Regions from separate parts of the Paenibacillus sp. V4I7 genome, predicted to be linked through region 3. Evidence: riboswitches for the same ligand, from Rfam matches in the RefSeq annotation. Region 3 holds a riboswitch; each other region holds the start of a gene.

Region 1 (4,152 bases), 4.9 Mb from region 3:
TGCCCCAAAGTCAAATGAGGAGTAAAAAGATCCAATTCAGCATAGCGTTGCATAAGTTCTTTTGATGGTGTTACTACATTCACTAACTTTTTGTGAAGCTCTAATAGTTCATTTGATTGAACACTGAGGAAGATAACTTGATTTCCGAACAAAGCAGGCTCGGAGAGCGCCAACTGAAACTTTGAAAACGATGAGCATACAACCTTTACCTTTTCGAGCCAAGCCATATCTAGGGTAAGCCCGCTTTGTGCTTTAACAGTCACGTGAGGCTCAACGACATTCGGAAGACCATTACTCAACCAACGTTTTTGAAACGCAACTACTCGTTCTAGATATTCGTCGGGAGGAACGATGCCTATGAAATACTGCATTTATGACACCAACCTTTCAATCCTGAGGGAACAGCTATTGGAAAGAATCATACCATGGATTGGAAATTTGATGAACATCTACTCTACATTCAATAGATTGTGTTGTTTGCCCCAGCGTTCTGCCTTTTCTGGATAGCGTGCATGCCCATGATCACCGCAACAAGTTCGTAAGTATCCAAATATTCGCTTTGATTGTTCAGAAGAAAAGCCCCTGAAGAAAACCAGCCGTTTACTTATTCGAAACGAGCAACAAGTGCGCCGGAATCATCGGATATCTCATATTCCTTTGAAAATACTGGGGAAATAATCTCGTAGCTGCCTTGCCCTTTGGTTTCATATGTGAATTTCTTGGTGAACAAAGCAATTCTGCTTCTCAACACGCCTAATTGCCCACCATCGGCACCCGTAACCTCCCATTTGCTTGAGAATATCGGAAAACTTCCTTTGCACAACAGCTGGCCATTATGCCCAAACACCTCGATCGTAGAACCAAAAGAGCTCTTCAAATCTATATGACCGACATCTTTTCCCTGTTCGTCCCGAATCTCCGTAACACCGGTATTAAAAAAATTATCCCTGAAATATAGATTCAATACAATCGCCTCCCTCTGGTATATATACGATGCAGAGATCAAAAATGTTAGTCATTCCCAACAATGCCTTATTATTAAAAACCGAAAAAACCAGCAAACAAAAGGTTGCTGGTTTATCTAGATATATTCTGCTAATATATGTTGCTGTATTAGTTACTAATGAATTCTTGTACCCATTCGCCGTTATAAAAAGCAACACCGATTTGTGTGAAGTTGGGGCTTAGAATGTTTTGACGATGACCCGGGCTGTTCATCCAAGCTTTCATGACAGCTTCAGGCGTTTGTTGACCTTTTGCAATGTTTTCACCTGCGTAGGAATAGCGAATGCCGTATTTGCTCATCATATCAAAAGGAGACCCATAGGTCGGAGAAGTATGATCGAAATAACCATTGTTATACATATCCTTCGCTTTGTCCAAAGCCATGGCGGTAAGTGCGCTGTTGCCGGTTAATGGACGCAGTCCTGCTTTAGATCGTTCCTGGTTAACTAAGTTAACGACTTGGCTAGCAAAAGTTGATTGGGATGGCGCACTTGTAACTGGCGTTTTGGTACCTGCATTTATGCTCTTGCTGCCAGGAATGTTGAGGCTCATACCAGACCAAATCACGTTCGGATTGGCAACCTGAGGATTTGCCTTAATAAGCGAAGATAGGCTGATGCCATACTTCTTGGATATTAGCCACATGGTATCATTGCCTGATACTGAATGGGTTGCTGGTGCGGCCATTGCCGCGCTCGAACCTACGAGGACGCTCAATCCTATTGCGCCGGTAACCACAAGCTTTTTGTAACGTTTCAAAATAAACCTCTCCTTTTTGCGGCCTGCGAGGTTAGCTGTCGGATTCGGATCAAAGAGTAATCACCCGGCCGCTGACGCGGCTTCACCCCAAATAATGGGTCCCCCGTGCTTCACATGAAGCTTCGGCCTTCTGAGTTATTTGATCCACATAGATCTCACAAATTGTAACATGTGAAATCATAGAGAACATGACTCAAAATTTTCCAAGAACATTTTGTAAGCGGTATCAGCCGTTTCTTCTTGTCCAAAACAGTGAATTCCAATCACCAGCAACCTCATTCAATCCCATATTTGAGGCCGATCGATTCCAGCCGTTCGCATATAATCTAGCAGTTGCCCGGTGTGAACGGATTCGTGGTATGCGATCCTCATTAACATATCTCCTAAAGTTCGAACATACCCTACGTCACTTCGATTAATTTTAATATTTGACAAATCCTCAGGAGTGAAGAATTTAACGGTATTCAAGAATTGTTCTCTGTACACTTGTGCGAATATCAGTTCATCCTCCACCGAAGAAAATTCCCGATTGTCATAAGGAGAATCGTAAGAAGGCAAACTTCCACAGTTAAGTAACGCAAGATGATAATAATGCTCGCCATCCAATACGTGTCGGATCATTTCTTTCATGCTTAAGGCGTGTGCATCAGGCCTCCAATCCAGCATAGTTAGAGGAATAACGCTCCACACTTTTATACTTCTACGTCGGACTTCTTCCAAGTTCAATATAACAAGATCTATCCCGTTAATGATTAACACTCCTTTTAATTTCTCAATAATCCATGCCTATTTGTTTTATAAATATGCAGTTTACTCATACGAACAAATATACAGTACATTTGTTCGCATGTAAATAATCCCCTATTCAATTTAGCCTGCCAGCTTTATTATAGTGGCGTTCCTAAGCTTAAAGATCTCTGTAATACCCTGACATCGCTGAAGCGGATGGCGTAACAACGATATCGCTTTCTTCTAGTGATTGCCATGGCAGCACGTCTGATGATAGTGATTTATGACCGATCCAAACTTCGTGTAGCAATTCCTACTATTTCCGCTCCGGCTTCGATGGCTGAAGAGAAAATATTCGTAGATGCATGAAAACCCGCACCTAAAAAACAAAGTCTGGATTTGTTCATATAAATCGCTTCCTTTTATCCAAAGTTTATGTAAAATCTTCATTAACATAAAAAAAGAAGGATGAAACCCGTTAAGGCTCCTCCTCCTTTTTCATTTAGTCCTGCTTCCTATTTTAGAAACAATTCCATTATCTTGCCGCCTGCATAAATACCTACAATTCCTAGAATACCCGACAGTACAGGCGGTGCGGGCAAAGGCAGCTTCAACACCTTGAATAAAACACCAATAATTAAACCTGCTCCTAATGACAACAGAAGCTCCTTCATACTTTAGACACCTCGATTGTTAGACTGCATTCTTAAATTCGATAGCTTAATAGCTTTAGCATTTAACAGGCTACTTTAGCTCGATATTTACGTAATTGGGAGGCCGAATGCAATAATCCTCGGCCGCACATTCCATATCCGATAATAACAAACCGTCGGGTAGGTAAAATCAAATTCGTCGTATGCACAAAACCTTCGACAATCGTCTGTCCTACACCGTGCTCGTTCTCAATAATTTGCTTCAAATAGCAGTCATTTATTACAATAATCGGAATAGAGATTGTTAAATCAGCATCATTATCAATTAATAGCTACGGCTTATACTGTAATACACTGTGAATGTTGCGCCCATGCTCTTCGCGGCCATCGGATCTTTGACCATATACCGTAATCCCTTCTGACCTGCTTGGCTTATGTTCCAATTCCGCCGATTCCAATACTTTGTTAGGAATCAGCCAGTTAGAAACCGTAGATTTCTTTTGACGCATAAAGGCACGCACCCTCATGCGGGTCCATTCGTCTAACCGTTGAAACTTCTTCTTTATGCTCCAATACTGACAACAACCAATAGAAAAGTAAATCGAACAGTAGACTTATTCAATACTAAGGTGATAGATCACCAGAAAAATGAAGAACAAGGAATACTTGATAGGAAAAAGTTTATACAAGTTTTAACCGAGACTAATAAAGGTCTTGTTAGGCAAACACCCGAGTTTGATCTCATTCAAGAGAACTTGTATTTGTTCATGGAACTGTACAGGAAGGCTGATCTTGAGGCCTATGAGATTGCTTCCGCTCAGATCGCGGCTAATCCAAGGATGCTGAGGATCGTTGAGCAGCAGATTAAGGGGTGGGGAATTAGAATAGGCCGCCCAATTGGACGGCCATTCAGGCACAGAACTAATGCGATAGATATACGGCTAGTACTCCGACTATTGTGCTAATTGCCGAAGCAATTGCAATAACGAAGCGAGCTGAGATTTCT
Region 2 (4,152 bases), 1.7 Mb from region 3:
TGTGCGCAGAAAAAAGAGGGAAATCATCCACTCCCGAATCGATGATCATCATGTAGGCATCGTTCATGCGGAATCCTATCATTCTGAACTTGGAAACGCTCTAGGCAAAGAAAATCCTCATCTGGATTACATCGCAATCATGAATATGGGCGGTAAAAAGATAAGCTTTCGAACGATTCACGATCACATCGATGTCTCGGAAATTGCGGGTCTTTATGGAGGAGGAGGCCATGCTAAAGCTTCCGGTTGCTCTATGACAGAAGAAGCCTATCAGTGGTACGTAGCGAAGCCATTCCCGATGGAACCCATTCGCGCGGATGCGAATAAAAATACATTTAACATGAAAAATTCTGTTTATGGATCACTTTATGAGAATAGAAATGAACAACAAGTGTTTATTTTTCCTTCGGGAGACAGATGGGAAGTCGATGTGGATGGGGTCGAATCCAACCAACATTTTTCTACTTTCGAAGAGGCAGAGCGTTATGTCAAAAGGGATTATGCCGCTTGGTTAGTTCGGGACGAAACGTATGTTGCATTCCTAATGGAGCATATGGCGGCAAGAAAAACAAAAAACCTCGAAGGTAGTTCAGTCATATAAAGAGCAACGCTAGTTTCAGATAACTGGGATAAAATGCAAGTCACCTTCTCATACTAACTATGAGACAATGGAGGTGAACGCTATGCCCAAAAATGACGCCGATCCCAAGCATGACCGCGAAGATAACAAAGCAGATAAGAAAAATAATCAGCAGAATAACGCTAATTTTATGGAAGAAGCTCAAACGCTATCGAGCAACGAGGCACCTGATTACGTCCCAAGTTTAAATGGTATCCCTAAAAATCAAGTTTAAGTAACTGCAGGCTGCTCTTCTCGTCACTATATGATGGGAGAGCAGCTTTTCTGATTTTTCCACCTTAAATAAAAAAAGCTGATTTCTTGAGAAGTAAATCTCAGAAACCAGCTTTTTTTTCAGCCGTTTTAATTGGATAATTTGTACACTTTAATGGTTTGGATACCAAACTTCTTCACAGATTGCTTGGATCCTGGGATAAAGATATCAAGACGCTTGCCTTTGATTGCACCGCCAGTATCTGTCGCGTAAGCATACATGCCGCCTACAGGTAAGCCGTTGAAATTATAACCTTCTATATAGAGCTTAGATCCTAGAGGAATCACGGTGGGATCTACAGCAACGGTTCCAATACTTAGTGGATTACCCATATAATCAAAAGCTCCGTAGCCGCCATTCTCAGATGGATCTGCTGAATAGGCAGTGGATTTAAACAATTCATAATCTGGCGCATACTTATTGCCATCTTTACTTAGAATAGCTAATTTGCTGCTAGCGTCCCACTGAACGGGAATATCGGATACTTTGCTTAGAAAACGAAGAGGCACGTATACGCGTCCATTTTGGAATTCCGCATGTGTGTCCATCTCGACACGGTGGCTATCGATTTCAGCTTCTTTTTGTCCAGATACTAAGGTGATTGAATGTTTGCTGTTATTTAGCGTGACCTTGATCTCATCGCCTTCTTTTTGCCACTTTACTTCATAACCAAGCTTCTCCGTTACGAAACGAATCGGTACTTGGGTAGCATGATTCTCATCCAAAAAAGGCTGAGCATCCGGAAATTGAACCAGTTTATCATTGACTTGCACTTTCACATCCATCTCTGCGGCATTCGCCGTAAATGGGGAAAGAAAGCCTCCTGCCAACACTGTTAAAGACACAGCAAGGCTAGTTAACCCTTTAGTAATTGTATGCAATTGGTAATCCTCCTTCATGAGCCTTCGAGGTTAGTTGACGGGTTCGGGAAGAAGGTTCTCCCTAGTCTGCTCCGATGAAGAGCAAATATTCACCCCATGTAAATCGTCCCCCGTACCGACACTTTGTCTGTGCACCGGACTCGGCTTCAAATAGTTTAGCACTTGAGGCCTTGTGGGACAACGGCCAAAATATGGATGGAGGTCTTAGAGGGTACTGGACTTAGGTCTAGGTACAAAAACAGTCGCGAGTCCGTTTTGACGTTTAGCTGTTTCAGGTACGATAGAAGCATGAAGAACACGTGAGGGGCGGTAAGCAGAATGAGTATGGATCGATCGAAAGGGTTGGCTTTGGTTTTAATCACAGCAGGTATACTTATTTGCCTGCATCAATTTGGCAGTCATATTCATTTTATGGGATTTTTATTCCCGGCAGCTATGCTTGGATTAGGCTATGTAGGCATTAAGAATGGGAAGAAAATTGGTTGGTTTTTCGCCGGCTTAGGCGGCTTGATACTGACCATTAAACTATCGGGCTTCATCGCCATTGCTTTCGCTGTATGTTTAGTGGTGTACGGTATTCATCTATTGAAGAAACGAAATGAATTTTAAAACATAAGAAAATGGGGGTGTAATTCATGAGCATATTGAATCGGATTGGCAAAATAGCAGAAGCTGCATGGCAAGAAACGGCCGGCAAGCTCGATCATCATGAACAGGGTAGCAGCGTGATAGAAAAGCTGGAACAGCGCTATCAGGAGGCGCTGCAGCGAACTATTGAGCTGCGACGCCACAGTGTGAACGCAGAGGAGATGGCGCAGCTGCGCGGCGAGCAAGCCGAGCTGGCAATGCGCGCCGGCGATGAAGAGCTCGCGCGGCTCGCGCTGCAAGAGAAGCAGCGCGAGGAAGCCGCTTGCGAGCACTACCGCGCGCAGTACGCGAGCAGCCAGGACGTGTGCCTGGCGCTCGCGGATGAACTGCGCGGGCTGCGTGCGGGGCACGCAGCCGAGGGGGTGCAGCCGCCGAGCAGCGGTCTGCACGAGAAAGAGGCTCGCGACACTTGGCGCGAGCTGGAAGTGACCGGCCGCGAGCTCGGCCGGGAAGCGCTGCAGGGGCTCCGCGAAGCGGGCCGCCTGTCGCAAGAGACGCTGAAGGAAGCCGGCGGCAACCTTCAGCAGGAGCTGCGCACGCTGCGCGGCAAGTTCCAGCAGGATTGGCAGCAGCATCGCTCCAGCGGTGACACCGACCCACGCGACAAGAAATAGTCGCGTGTTATCCCTCAAGCGCCTAATAACTAGGCGCAGGAGCTCTTGACCTCCATGATTCATGCGGAAGCCTTGCCGCGCAAGGATTTGCATCTTGGAGGTCGTCCATTCTTATGGTATGCTAGGAATCTATATGAACTAATTTAAAAGTCAGCCAGAGGAGGTGCAGCGATGGGAGAAGAAACTAAAAGCAACCGTAACCGCAATACAGCACTAGTGCTGATTGGAGCCGGTCTTTTTTTGCTTCTAGATCATACGATAGGCTTTTTCCCCATTCTTGCCATTATCCTCATCTTGCTAGGCATTCATCGGGTCCGTTCACGCAAAGAGCGCAAAGGTTATGTACTGATCGGCATAGGGGCAGTGATTTTATTCGGAGATCACATTACCATTGTGTTCTCTATTGTTTTAATTTCGCTAGGTTTGTTTTTCATACGATCGAAGCAAGTACACAAAGACGACACGTATATGCAGAAGCAGAAATTGGTGGATAGCGTCCGTTTAGGCCGTGAGCCTTGGATTTTACGCAACAGTTCAACTTGGTACATTATTGGAGAAACCTACATTGATCTTTCACTTGCGATTTTGGAGCAAAAGGAAACCACGGTCATCCTGCAAGGCGTAGTAGGAGATGTAGATATCAAAGTGCCGGAGGATATCGGTGTCGCTGTGACGGCTTCCATCTCGTTTGGGCAGATTCAAGTTGCGAATGAGCGTGAGTCCGGGGTTATGAATAAGCTGATTTGGCAGTCCCCTAACTATGAACATTGCGATCACCGCGTGAAACTTGTGCTTTCTTACATCGTAGGAGATATCAAGATTAAAGTATTGTGAGAATGTGCGCTTGGGCACGCGTAAAGATCTCGAGGAGGTTCATTACCAATTGGACGGCTATAAACGACGATTAACGAATATGATATGGCGCAGCATGAGTGAATCGATCATCTTTAGTTTCGTTGTGTTTGGCGCGATCATTTATTTTTTGAATTCGCGCAATCTGATTGTGCCATTTACGAGCTGGCAAGAGGGCGTTAAATTTACATTTATGGCGATTTTGGTTATAGGCGGCATTGGCGCTGTGTATGGCTTCTGGAATAGCAACCGAATTACTCGGAG
Region 3 (4,152 bases):
TTCGCTTGGGCAGCATCGCCACATTTCGTTTATGTGGAAGAACCCTACTCGACCGCACAAATACCCGGGGTCAAGATCAAGCTTTATCTCGATCCCAATCATCAGGACTTGAAGGACCGCTATATGTACGCTGCCAAAAAGGCGCTTTCCCGCTACAGCCAATGGTACGGATCGTATCCTTATTCAACCCTTTCGATTGTCGTACCTCCCCCAGGAGGCAACGGTGTGGGCGGTATGGAATATCCAACTTTGGTAACGTCGTGGGATGCTAGCGACAAGAAACCAGATCTAGAGCTAGAACGTGTCGTTGTTCACGAGATTGGACATCAGTTCTTTTATGGACTCGTAGCTAGCAATGAATTCGAAGAAGCATGGCTGGATGAGGGCTTTACCTCCTATGCAGAGGATAAAGTTATGGAAGCAGAGTACGGAGTGTCCCCAAATTTACCTGTAGAGTCAAGCTTCATTACATCTCCAAATACCCTGCAGCAGAACTCGTGGGCCTATACGGGACATGATCAATACGCTGAGAATGTGTACACACGAGGAAAGCTCGTGCTTAAAGCCATTGAGAAGCAGGTTGGCAGCAAAACAATGGATCGCATTATGCGCACTTATTTCCAACGTTGGGAATTTAAACACCCTTCTACAAAGGACTTTCAGAACGTTGTCGAAGAAGTGACCAAAACGAAGTGGGATGATTTCTTTAACCAATATGTATACGGCGCCATGATGATGGATTACACCGTGGAGAGCATTCGCGTCAAATCCGTGGGCAGCAAAGGGGCAGAGTCCTACGAAAGTGCCGTTCTCATCTCCAAACGAGGCGGTAATTCACCCGAGGTACCGATCCAGTTCCATTTCTCTGACGGCACTGTACTAGATAAAACATGGGATGGTAAAGAAAGCAGTATCGAATTCAAACTAACCCACAAGACTCCTGTAGACTGGGTTCGAATTGATCCCAATTACTCGCTCGTGCTGGAAAATAAACATATTAATAATTTTATGCAAACGCAAGTGGATACCAAGTGGAAAATCCGCCTAAATCTCGGTCTCATTCAATTCCTGCAAGCCATATTCGGCTGGGTCGCCTGGTAAGCGTAAGCGGCTAGGCTTATCCAATGCTTACGAAGTAAGTTTTCCTACGGAAAACTCAGATTATGCTTTCGATGCCAGTTTTGCTAAAGCAAAACTCTTAGGAGGGACAACTGTGGCAACTTATATCAAGTCTGGCTTCAGGGCGGCTTTACGGCAACCTTTCGCCACGATCGTCTTGTTCCTGTATCAGATGGGCTGGGGCATCCTGCTGTATAAGCTTGTACAGGGTGTTCTCGTCCCTCTCATGCACCGCTATCCAGGTGGCGAGCAGCCGAAGCAAGCGCTGCAGCTATTTCTAGCTGAAGGACAGTTCCAATTGGTCAAAACCGATCTTAGCCATTCCTACCTTTGGTGGCTGGCTGCTTTGCTTGTTGTTCGCATGCTGCTCACCCCAATGTTGAATAGCGGCGTCTACTACTCGCTGACCCATTCCCAGCAAAATGCCGGCTATCGCTTTATCCGAGGCATCAAGGAGCTTATGCTCCCATTCCTCATTGCTTATGTCGTTCGAATCTCGCTTTCCTTGCTGCCACTCATATGGCTGTTTCCTAAAGCGCAAAAGCAATTCGCACATACCACTTCGTATGAGCAAGCCGCCCTCCAATTGCTGCCTTGGCTTCTCGGCTTGCTCGTCTATGGCTTTCTCTTACATCTGCTTTTTATGTACGTACAGTTCGCAATTTCCGCTAAACTTGGCATTTTGTCCACTGTCATCACTTTCGTTCGCAGTTTCCTTCCTATTATCGGGCTTGCACTCATCCTCCTACTCACCTCGGGACTATTGGCAGGGGTCACAGTCACAGCAACGTACATATGGGCAGGTCTGGTAGCGCTAATCATTTATCAGCTCTTCCCGCTTTTCCACATTTTCATCCAAATGTGGGCCATAACCTCCCAATATCAGCTTCTATCTGCCAAAATGGACAGCTAAAAACAAATAAAATAAGCTTAATTGGCTTATATTGGTTTATCCCCTTGCAAAAGGGGCTTTTTTTTGTCTCTTTTCCGAACTATTGACATATTTTTAAGACAAAATGCGTAGAAAAGGAGGAATTTCGATGTTTATGACGAATTACAAGGATTAGCATCAAAAAACCAAATATTTCATGCCGAATTCCCCATTTCTTGGGGAAACGGGGGAACCACACCGGGTGAATTGATCTTGCAAGACAGGGATCATAGGGAACCTTCAACCGAACCCTCCAGCTAACCTCGTAGGCACCGGAAGGAGACAAGCAGTTGAAAAAGATTGTTGCTCTTGTTTTTAGTCTTGTTTTGTTTTTGAGTGTAAGTTTAGGAAGTGTGTCTGCGTCACAATCCACTTTGGATGAAACGGTTGACGGATTGCTCGGAATTCCGTACAGAGATGCGGGAACGACAACAAGAGGCTTTGATTGCTCTGGTTTCACCGCATACGTTTTCGACAAATTCGGCATTGACCTTCCGCATAGCTCATCATCTCAGAATAAAGAAGGCTACTGGATTGACAAAAAGGATCTTCGCAAAGGTGATCTTGTGTTCTTTGACACAAGCGGTGGCAAAGGTATTTCTCACGTTGGTATCTACCTTGGAGACGGTGAATTCATTCACTCTGCATCCAATGAAGGTATAGTGAAAAACAAATTAAGCCAATCTTATTACGCGAAGCGGTATGTATCAGCTCGACGTGTTCTGTGGGATGATATCTACAACCAATTAACTGCTGAATCCAAGTAATTCTTGTACGATTCATGAATAAAGCCCGGACAAGCCCCGCTCGAAAGAGCAGCTTTCAGGGCTTTTATTCATTTACTAATCTTGTAACTTGACATCGCATGTTAGCCGTTCTATAATAACTGCATATTGTTTTCTAGGGTTCCGTGGCGTTCAATGCCAGACTGGTCCGAGGGGAAACACGCAGCGAATACGCTGTGGTCACGGAGGGGAAAAAGCCCGGGAGTCATATCGCTTAGCGATATAACTTCCAGGCTTTTTCCTTTTTTTGCGGCTAAATAGGTCGTATAACAAATTTAAGAGGAGTGATTCATCATGGCATGGTTATATCTCGTCATTGCAGGTGTATTTGAGGTAGTATGGGCGATCTCATTGAAATTTTCTAATGGTTTTACACGTTTAGTTCCTTCCAGCGTCACGATCGCAGGGATGATTGTAAGTTTCTATTTTCTAGCGGTAGCCACGAAAACCCTCCCCATCGGCACAGCTTACGCGGCTTGGACCGGAATTGGTGCTGTCGGTGCGATTATAATCGGCACCCTTTTTCTCGATGAACCCATTAGTTTAATAAGGATCTTATTCATGATTCTGATCTTAGTTGGCGTTCTCGGTCTTAAATTTACTTCTGGACATTAGGAAGTCCGAAAAACTGCGTCACGTAACGCTCAGTTTGGTGACGATTCCTAAGATTCGACGATGCCTGGTATCTTGCGTTTTGGCATCGTCCACCTGCCGGACAAATTCTTTCCGCTTCGAGAATGCCAATGCTTCAAAGGCCTCGATTGCACCCTCCTGAGAAGACAATGCCGCCCTAAGGTCATCCGGAATCTCAACGGTTCGAGGCTCCAGATCAAGGTTGAGTATAACCTCTACCTGGTCACCGGCCTTCAAGCCAGACGCTTCTCTGTGGGCTGCACTCAATGGAAGGAGGAACTCATTCCCCATAACTGCAACAGTGCTGCGATAGGTGTAACCGTTCAAGCTCACCGTGACACTTGGCTTCTTATGTCCACTGAGCGCAGCTATGACCTCAGCTGGAATGGAAATTCCAGTGGCGTTTTTACCCTGTGCTTGCATAACGGAAGTGGTGAATGTTACCCCCATTTCGATTGCTCCCCCTTGGATAACAAAATTTTATAAAGTTTAATGACACTCATGTGCATGCCTTCATGGTACAAGCTAAAGCTGAGGAACTGTTCCGGCGTTTCCAAGGTCATTCCGGCCGACGTCGTGTAAGGTTGAACAACCTTTTCCTGCAAGTGGTCCCTCAGTCCCTCACGTATTCGCTCTTGCTGCCCTTTCAATAAGGTCTCCAACTCTTGTAAGGTCGGGATGTCA

Evidence for each region. Region 3 has a riboswitch for cyclic di-AMP ahead of QFZ80_RS35375 (C40 family peptidase). Riboswitches for the same ligand answer to the same signal wherever they lie in the genome.
Region 1: another riboswitch for cyclic di-AMP. It lies ahead of QFZ80_RS13230 (CAP domain-containing protein); the one in region 3 lies ahead of QFZ80_RS35375 (C40 family peptidase).
Region 2: another riboswitch for cyclic di-AMP. It lies ahead of QFZ80_RS27400 (stalk domain-containing protein); the one in region 3 lies ahead of QFZ80_RS35375 (C40 family peptidase).

The regions. Positions count from the first base shown of each region.
Region 1 covers NZ_JAUSZD010000002.1:2,649,048-2,653,199, reverse strand. Annotated here, with positions in the region: gene QFZ80_RS13240 (2'-5' RNA ligase family protein) at 1-371, opposite strand, end outside; gene QFZ80_RS13235 (LURP-one-related family protein) at 605-964, opposite strand; gene QFZ80_RS13230 (CAP domain-containing protein) at 1,114-1,764, opposite strand; cyclic di-AMP (ydaO/yuaA leader) riboswitch at 1,770-1,902, opposite strand; gene QFZ80_RS13225 (DinB family protein) at 2,044-2,514, opposite strand; partial or broken gene QFZ80_RS13220 (Gfo/Idh/MocA family protein) at 2,778-2,900, opposite strand; gene QFZ80_RS13215 (XapX domain-containing protein) at 3,009-3,167, opposite strand; gene QFZ80_RS13210 (hypothetical protein) at 3,479-3,655, opposite strand.
Region 2 covers NZ_JAUSZD010000002.1:5,850,356-5,854,507, reverse strand. Annotated here, with positions in the region: gene QFZ80_RS27410 (DHH family phosphoesterase) at 1-601, shown strand, start outside; gene QFZ80_RS27405 (hypothetical protein) at 684-854, shown strand; gene QFZ80_RS27400 (stalk domain-containing protein) at 983-1,774, opposite strand; cyclic di-AMP (ydaO/yuaA leader) riboswitch at 1,779-1,930, opposite strand; gene QFZ80_RS27395 (LiaF transmembrane domain-containing protein) at 2,093-2,383, shown strand; gene QFZ80_RS27390 (PspA/IM30 family protein) at 2,410-3,036, shown strand; gene liaF (cell wall-active antibiotics response protein LiaF) at 3,208-3,870, shown strand; gene QFZ80_RS27380 (sensor histidine kinase) at 3,920-4,152, shown strand, end outside.
Region 3 covers NZ_JAUSZD010000002.1:7,564,644-7,568,795, reverse strand. Annotated here, with positions in the region: gene QFZ80_RS35385 (M1 family metallopeptidase) at 1-1,101, shown strand, start outside; gene QFZ80_RS35380 (hypothetical protein) at 1,214-2,032, shown strand; cyclic di-AMP (ydaO/yuaA leader) riboswitch at 2,199-2,337, shown strand; gene QFZ80_RS35375 (C40 family peptidase) at 2,341-2,817, shown strand; guanidine-I (ykkC/yxkD leader) riboswitch at 2,940-3,042, shown strand; gene sugE (quaternary ammonium compound efflux SMR transporter SugE) at 3,130-3,450, shown strand; gene QFZ80_RS35365 (YdeI/OmpD-associated family protein) at 3,469-3,918, opposite strand; gene QFZ80_RS35360 (DinB family protein) at 3,909-4,152, opposite strand, start outside.